2 regions of the Pseudomonas sp. P39-UII1 genome follow, and region 2 is predicted to be linked to the other one. Evidence: predicted binding sites of a transcription regulator. Region 2 holds the regulator's gene; the other holds the start of a gene.

Region 1 (4,161 bases), on a different contig from region 2:
CGCCGGTACCATCGTCGACTTCCAGCGGGATGTCCTTGGACGAGGAATTCAGGTTGATGCCCTGATCGATCAGGCTGGTGGCCTTGGGCTGCAGCGCCGACGTATCGATCTGCAGATCGGTCAGTACACCCTTCTGGATCTTGCCGGACGAATCGGCCGCGTAGCCTTGCAGGCGCAGGCCGTCCGAGGTGGTCACGAAGTTATTCTTGTCGGCCTGGAAGGCACCAGCGCGGGTGTAAACCTTAGAGCCGTTGTCGGACAGCACGAAGAAGCCCTGCCCCTGGATGCCCATGTCCAGCACGTTGCCAGTGGTGTTCACATCACCCTGGGTGAACTGCTGCGAAACAGCTGCCAGGCGCACGCCGTTACCGACCTGGTTCTTGCCCACGCCCAGGCGGTTGGCGCCTGCGTAAACGTCGGCGAACTCGGCGCGCGAGGACTTGAAGCCGGTGGTGTTGACGTTGGCGATGTTGTTGCCGGTGACGTCGAGTTGCTTGTTGGCTGCGTACAGACCGCTAAGGCCGATATTGAAAGACATGAATTCGCTCCTGCTCCGCGCTGGCGGGCCTTAGATACCGATAGTTTGTACGTCGGAGAGGGAAACCTTACCGACACCCGCGAGGTTGAGCACCATTTCGCCGGTTGCATTGAAGCTGACACTGGTCACCTTGGCCGGCAGCAGGGTGTTCATCTGCACTGCCTGCCCGTCCACGGTGGTGCTGGCGGTGAAGGTGTAGGTGCCCGGGTCGACCTTCTCGCCACTGTTGTTGGTGCCATCCCAGATGAAGTCGGCATAACCGGCTTTCTGCTCGCCCAACTCGATGGTCTTGACGGTGTTGCCGTCCTTGTCCTTGATGGTGATCTTCGCTTCGCTGATCGCCTGCGGTACGACGAACTGCGCATTGAAGCTCTCGGCCGTATCGACCACGGCCTTGTCGTTCTGCACGACCACCGAACGGCCGACCAGCGACGAAGCCTGCAGGGCCTGGGACGAAGCCATGGCGTTGGTGATGCTGCTGACCGAATCGTTCAGCGTGGTGATGCCTTCCAGGCTGCTGAACTGCGCCAGCTGGGCCACGAACTCGCCATTGTCCTGCGGGTCCAGCGGGTTCTGGTGCTGCATCTGGGTAACCAGCAACTGCAGGAACGCATCCTTGCCGAGCGTGTCGGTGCCCGTCTTGGAGGCGGTATCCGTGGTTTTCTTGGTGGTGCCACCGACGCCCGATGCCGTGAGGACATCATTGAGGTTTACACCGCTGGTGCTATCGACTGCCATGGTCTGGATTCCTTATCACTGACCCAGGGTCAGGACTTTCTGCATCATGTTCTTGGCGGTGTTCATCAGCTCGGCGTTGGTCTGGAACGCCCGGCTGGCGGAGATCATGTCGGCCATCTCCTCAACCACGTTGACGTTCGGGTAATAGACGTAGCCGTCCTTGTTCGCCGCCGGGTGGTTGGGCTCGTAACGCGCCTCCAGGTTGCTCTGGTCTTCGATGATGCCCTTGACCTGCACACCCTGCCCCGCCTCGCCCTGGTCTTCGAACAGCGACTGGCTGGTACCGGCCTGGGCATTCTGGAAGGTGGTGGCGAATACCGGGTGACGTGCGCGGTAGGTCTGGTCGATGCTCGACGAAACGGTTTCGGCGTTGGCGATGTTGGAGGCAACGGTGTTGAGGCGGGTGTTCTGCGCACTCATGCCGCTACCGGCAATGTTGAAGACACTGGAAAGGGACATGGTCATTCTCCGCGCAGGGCCGAAACCAGCCCTTTGAATTTACTGTTGAGCAAGGTGAAGCTGGCCTGGAAACCGATGGCGTTTTCCGTGTAGTTCGATTGCTCGATCTGGGCGTCCACGGTGTTCTGGTCGATCGACGGTTGTGTCGGCGTGCGGTACTGCAGCGTGTCGTCGGCCATCGCCAGGCCTTCAGCCTCGATGTGACGGCTGTTGGTCCGGTCCATGGCGAAGCGGCCACCGGTTTGCTGCTTCTGGCTTTCGGCGGCGAGCACCGAAGAGAAGTCCATGTCACGCGCTTTGTAGTTGGGCGTGTCGGCGTTGGCGATGTTGTTGGCCAGCACTTCCGCGCGCTGGGCGCGGAAGCCCAGGGCCTTTTCGTGGATGCCAAGCGCCTTGTCGAAACTGATGCTCATGTCGGGGAAACCTTCGAAGGTTGACCGGAAGATCGTTGGCCAAGCTATAGCAAGGGCTGTGCCAATGTTCAAAAAGCCCGGAAACGCTGGGCTGGGCGGCGGATGATTGCGGGGGTGATGCCAGAAAAGCGGCAAAGTGCTTCCGCCTGGGGAAGGCAAAGCGGCAATTGCCGGGTGGCAAAAGCGGCAAAACAAAAAATTGACGTCAAGGGTTGGGGTTGGGGGGGGGGTAAAGCGCTCGGCTGGAGATTTGAGGGGGTGCGCCAATCGCTCGGCTGGGAATTTGAGGTGATGCGCAAATCGCGCGCCGCCCGCGCGGCGCATCGCGGGCAAGCCCGCTCCTACATTTGTTGCAACGTGCCGTTCCAGTCAGGCCATGGTTGTTCGCCTTGGCGCATGGCTGAACACAGGTGGGGCGGCGGCAGCGCCAGCCGAAAAATCGCGTCGTGCTAACAAGGCTGACAACTATGGCCTATCAGGCCATGGCACGTTGCAACAAATGTAGGAGCGGGCTTGCCCGCGATGCGCCGCGCGGGCGGCGCTCGATCTCAAGGCCACCGGAAGCCCGACGGCATGCACCTGCAAGCCTTCACTTGGCCTGGTAAATGATCCCCGGACTGCACTGCACCATCTGATAATGATCCGGCAACCCATTGAGCGCCTCGGAGGCGCCGAGGAACAGATACCCGCCCGGCTTCAGCGTGCTGTGAATCCGCAGCAGGATGTCCTTCTTCACCTGTGCCGAGAAGTAGATCAGCACGTTGCGGCAGAACACGATGTCGAACTTGCCCAAGGCTGCATAACTGTCGAGCAGGTTGAACGACCGGAACTCGACACGACTGCGGATGGCCGGCTTGACCGCCCAGCGCCCCGGGCCCTTGGTATCGAAATAACGCTGCAGGCGCTCCTGGGACAGGCCGCGGGCGATTGCCAGGCTGTCGTACTCGCCGGTCTTGCAGTTGTTCAGCATCGAACCGGACAGGTCGGTGGCGACGATCTGCGCGCCCATCTTCAACTGGCCGAGGTTGCTGCGCTCGAACTCGTCGATGGCCATCGAGATGGAGTACGGCTCCTGGCCCGACGAGCAGGCCGCCGACCACATGCGCAGGCGCTGGCCCGGGTTGTTCTTGATGAACTCGGGGATGACCTTGTTCTTCAGCACTTCGAACGGGTAGGTGTCGCGAAACCACAGGGTTTCGTTGGTGGTCATCGCATCCACCACCTGTTCGCGCAAGCCGCCACGCGGCTGGGTCTGGATGCGCTGCACCAGCTCGCCCAGGCTCTTGATGCCCTGTTGCTCCATCAGCTTGTTGAGACGGCTGGCGACCAGGTACTGCTTATTCTCGCCCAGCAGGATGCCACAGGCTTTCTCCAGGAATACCCGGAACTGTTCGAAATCCAAATTACCCGTAGACACTACTGCGGCCTCTTTTCAATCACTGGTGCCGGGAGTCGCCTCCCGGCTGCTTCAATGCGCTGCCTTGATCCGGTCGACCACTCGCTGGGCCAGGTCGTCCGGCTTGAACTTGGCGAGGAAATCATCGGCACCGACTTTCTTGACCATCGCCTGGTTGAATACCCCGGACAGCGAAGTATGCAGGCAGATGTGCAATTTTTGCATACGTGGATCGCTGCGGATCTCGGCAGTGAGCGTGTAGCCGTCCATTTCCGGCATTTCAATGTCCGAGATCATCATCAGGAATTCTTCTTCCGGCCGCTTGCCCTCATCCACCAGCTTGCGCAGGTAGTCCAGGGCCTGACGGCCGTCATTGAGTGCCACCACCTCGACCCCGACCGTCTGCAGGCAGCGGCTGACCTGCTTGCGCGCCACCGACGAATCGTCGACGGTCAGCACACGCAGCAGCACGGCCTTGTCCTGCGTATCGGCATCGACCACACCGGCAGATACCTGCTCCGACGACGGCGCCACCTCGGCCAGCACCTTTTCCACGTCGATGATTTCGACCATGCGGTTGTCCACTCGGGTGACTGCAGTCAGGTAGTGGTCGCGGC
Region 2 (4,161 bases):
TGGTAATTTCGCGGGCGGGCATCGTGGGGCGGATCCTGTGGGCTAGAGGTCGCGGTGGCGGACCTGGACGTTTTTCAGAGACTGTTGCAGCAACTGACCGAGGCGTTCGGTGATGTACACCGACCGGTGGTGGCCACCCGTGCAGCCAATGGCGATGGTGACGTAGGCGCGATTGCTGGCGGCGAAGCGGGGCAGCCACTTGAGCAGGTAGGTGGAAATGTCCGTGAACATTTCCTCGACATCCGGCTGTGCGGCCAGGTAGTCGATGACCGGCTGCTCCAGCCCGGAATGCTCGCGCAACTCGGGCTTCCAATACGGGTTGGGCAGGCAGCGTACATCGAACACCAGGTCGGCATCGACCGGCATGCCACGCTTGAAGCCGAACGACTCGACCAGAAATGCGGTGCCGGGCTCGGGCTGGTTGAGCAGGCGTAGCTTGATCGAGTCGCGCAGTTGATAGAGGTTCAGGCTGGTGGTGTCGATCTTCAGGTCAGCAAGGTCGGAGATCGGCCCCAGTAGTTCGCTTTCAACGCGTATCGCTTCAGCAAGCGAGCGGTCGGCGTTGGTCAGCGGGTGGCGGCGACGGGTTTCGGAGAAACGCTTGAGCAGCGTGTCTTCGTCGGCATCCAGGAATAGCACATCGCACTGGATATGACGGCCACGGGCTTCCGCGAGCAGTTCGGGGAAGCGCGACAAGTGGCTTGGCAGGTTGCGCGCGTCGATTGACACCGCCACTTTGGGCTGCAGCAGCTCGGTATTGATCAGTGCGTTTTCCGCCAACTGCGGCAGCAAGCCGGCGGGCAGGTTATCGATGCAATAAAAGCCGTTGTCTTCCAGTACATCGAGGGCGGTGCTCTTGCCGGAGCCGGACCGGCCGCTGACGATGATCAGGCGCATGTTCAGTGCTCGTTCTGTACGTCCAGGACAACCTGGTACAGGGCCTCGCTGCTGGCGGCGCCACGCAGGCGATCGCGAACCTCCTTGCGATCCAACATGCTGGCAATCTGGCGCAGCAATTCGAGATGGGCGTCAGTGGCCGCCTCTGGCACCAGCAGGACGAACAGCAGGTCGACCGGAGCACCATCGATGGCGTCGTAGTCGATCGGGGCGTCCAGGTGCAACAGGGCGCTGACAGGGGCAGTGCATCCCTGGATCCGGCAATGGGGAATGGCGATGCCATTGCCGAAACCGGTGGAGCCGAGCTTTTCACGAGCGATGAGCTTGTCGAAGACGTCTTGCATCGCCAGCTCGGGTACTTGCTTGGCAATCAGGGTGGCGACCATTTCAAGGGCGCGCTTCTTGCTGCCGCCCGGCACGTTCACGAGGGAACGGCCGGGGGTCAGGATGGTTTCAAGTCGGATCATGGATGAGGGGGATCAGCGGGCAGCTGCACCTTGCAGCAGGCTTTGCTGTTTTTCCTTGTGTTTTTTCAGTTGGCGGTCGAGCTTGTCGGCCAGGGCGTCGATCGCTGCATACATGTCTTGGTCTTCGGCGTTGGCAACCACTTCACCGCCAGGAATCTGCAAGGTCGCCTCGACCTTCTGCTGCAGCTTCTCGACCTTCATGATGACCTGCACGTTGGTGATCTTGTCGAAGTGACTCTCCACCCGGGCGAGCTTTTCAAGCACGTAATCGCGCAGCGGCTGGGTGACTTCTACATGCTGTCCACTGATATTGACTTGCATACAGCTTCTCCTTTGTTGCCCGTGCATAAAGAGGCAGGTCTTGCACCTGCCCCACAAACGCTGTGGCACATCTCAGGCGCTACATCAATCGCTTGCGCTCGCTCGACGGTGCTATGCCGAGGGACTCGCGGTACTTGGCGACGGTGCGACGGGCTACCTGGATGCCTTGTGCCTCCAGTAAACCAGCGATCTTGCTGTCACTCAATGGCTTTTTCTGATTTTCCGCCGCAACCAGTTTCTTGATGATCGCGCGGATCGCCGTAGACGAGCATTCTCCGCCTTCGGAGGTGCTGACGTGGCTCGAGAAAAAGTATTTCAGTTCGTAGATCCCGCGGGGCGTGTGCATGAACTTCTGCGTGGTCACCCGCGAAATGGTCGACTCGTGCATGCCCACCGCCTCGGCGATGTCGTGCAGCACCAGGGGCTTCATCGCCTCGTCACCGTGATCAAGAAAGCCGCGTTGATGCTCGACGATCTGCGTGGCCACCTTCATCAGCGTCTCGTTGCGGCTCTGCAGGCTCTTGATGAACCAGCGCGCCTCCTGCAACTGGTTGCGCATGAACGTGTTGTCGGCGCTGGTGTCGGCGCGGCGCACGAAGCCTGCGTACTGCGGGTTGACGCGCAGGCGCGGGATCGCCTCCTGGTTCAGTTCGACCAGCCAGCGGTCGCTGTCCTTGCGCACGATGACATCGGGCACCACGTATTCCGGTTCGCTGGACTCGATCTGCGAGCCAGGCCGCGGGTTGAGGCTCTGCACCAGCTCGATGACCTGGCGCAGTTCATCTTCCTTGAGCTTCATGCGCCGCATCAGCTGGCTGTAGTCGCGGCCACCCAGTAAGTCGATGAAGTCGGTGACCAGGCGCTTGGCCTCGGCCATCCAGGGTGTGCTGGCCGGCAGCTGGCGCAGTTGCAGCAGCAGGCATTCGCCGAGGTTGCGCGCCGCGATGCCGGCAGGTTCGAACTGCTGGATGCGATGCAGCACCGCTTCCACTTCGTCGAGTTCGATATCCAGCTCTGGATCGAAGCCGACGCAGATTTCCTCGAGGGTGTCTTCCAGGTAGCCCTGGCCGTTGATGCTGTCGATCAGGGTAACCGCGATCAGGCGGTCGGTATCGGACATCGGTGCCAGGTTCAGCTGCCATAGCAGGTGGCTTTGCAGGCTCTCGCCGGCCGACGTGCGGGTGGTGAAGTCCCATTCGTCGTCATCGTTGCTGGGCAGGCTGCTGGCGCTGGTCTGGTAGATGTCTTCCCAGGCCGTGTCGACCGGAAGCTCATTGGGGATTCGCTCGTTCCACTCACCGTCTTCCAGGTTTTCGGCACTCGCGGTGCTTTCCTGGAAGCTGTTGTCCTGGACTTCGGCGGCCGGTTTGTTCTCGGCGTTGTCCGCCATCGGGTCGCTGTTGTCGAAGTCGTCGCCGTCTTCCTGACGTTCGAGCATCGGATTGGACTCCAGCGCTTCCTGGATTTCCTGCTGAAGGTCCAGGGTAGAGAGCTGAAGTAGGCGGATGGCCTGTTGCAACTGCGGTGTCATCGTCAGTTGCTGGCCCATTTTTAGGACGAGCGATGGTTTCATGGCAGGGGCTTAATACCTTGTTCGCCGGCGCGCATGCGCCATCCACTACACGAGGGCGCCGAAGCACCAAATTCAAGCAAGTTTTATGCCTTAAATTGTAGCGTTTGCCTAGAGCACTGTAACAACTTAAACCCTGTCAAGCCGCAAAGCAGTGCTCCGGGCACGGCCTGGAGATCAGAGTCGGAACTCGTGCCCCAGGTAAACCTCCTTGACCAGCTCGTTGGCCAGGATGGTCTCTGCGTCGCCTTCTGCGATCAGTTGGCCATCGTTGACGATGTAGGCGGTTTCGCAGATATCCAGGGTTTCACGGACGTTGTGGTCAGTGATCAGTACCCCGATACCTTTGGCCTTGAGGTGGTGGATGATCTGCTTGATGTCGCCTACCGAAATCGGGTCGACACCGGCGAAAGGTTCGTCCAGCAGGATGAACTTTGGTGCGGTCGCCAGGGCGCGGGCAATCTCGACACGGCGGCGTTCGCCACCGGACAGGCTCATCCCGAGGTTGTCGCGGATGTGGCTGATGTGAAATTCCTGCAACAGGCTTTCCAGCTCTTTGCGGCGGCCGTCACGGTCGAGCTCCTTGCGGGTCTCGAGGATGGCCATGATGTTGTCGGCCACCGACAGCTTGCGGAAGATCGAGGCTTCCTGCGGCAGATAGCCGATGCCGGCGCGTGCGCGACCGTGCATGGGCTGGTGGCTGACATCCAGGTTGTCGATGAGAACGCGGCCCTGGTCGGCCTGGACCAGGCCGACGATCATGTAGAAGCAGGTGGTCTTGCCGGCGCCGTTGGGGCCGAGCAGGCCGACGATCTGGCCGCTGTCGATCGAAAGGCTGACGTCGCGCACGACTTGCCGCCCTTTGTAGCTCTTGGCCAGGTGCTGGGCTTTGAGGGTTGCCATTTA

The links. The regulator sigma-54, encoded in region 2, starts transcription at its own class of promoters, with help from an activator protein. The targets are predictions, from matches to a motif close to ANTGGCATNNANNTTGCTNT.
Region 1: the regulator sigma-54 is predicted to act here: its motif matches at 2,195-2,214, upstream of flgB (flagellar basal body rod protein FlgB).

Annotation. Positions count from the first base shown of each region.
Region 1 covers NZ_JBDFPP010000015.1:84,955-89,115, reverse strand. The annotation lists gene flgE (flagellar hook protein FlgE) at 1-538, opposite strand, end outside; gene flgD (flagellar hook assembly protein FlgD) at 569-1,276, opposite strand; gene flgC (flagellar basal body rod protein FlgC) at 1,292-1,735, opposite strand; gene flgB (flagellar basal body rod protein FlgB) at 1,738-2,148, opposite strand; gene cheR (protein-glutamate O-methyltransferase CheR) at 2,738-3,565, opposite strand; gene ABEH27_RS19000 (chemotaxis protein CheV) at 3,617-4,161, opposite strand, start outside.
Region 2 covers NZ_JBDFPP010000001.1:426,664-430,824, reverse strand. The annotation lists gene ABEH27_RS02065 (HPr family phosphocarrier protein) at 1-22, opposite strand, end outside; gene rapZ (RNase adapter RapZ) at 43-897, opposite strand; gene ptsN (PTS IIA-like nitrogen regulatory protein PtsN) at 900-1,364, opposite strand; gene raiA (ribosome-associated translation inhibitor RaiA) at 1,377-1,685, opposite strand; gene ABEH27_RS02045 (RNA polymerase factor sigma-54) at 1,765-3,258, opposite strand; gene lptB (LPS export ABC transporter ATP-binding protein) at 3,433-4,158, opposite strand; gene lptA (lipopolysaccharide transport periplasmic protein LptA) at 4,159-4,161, opposite strand, start outside.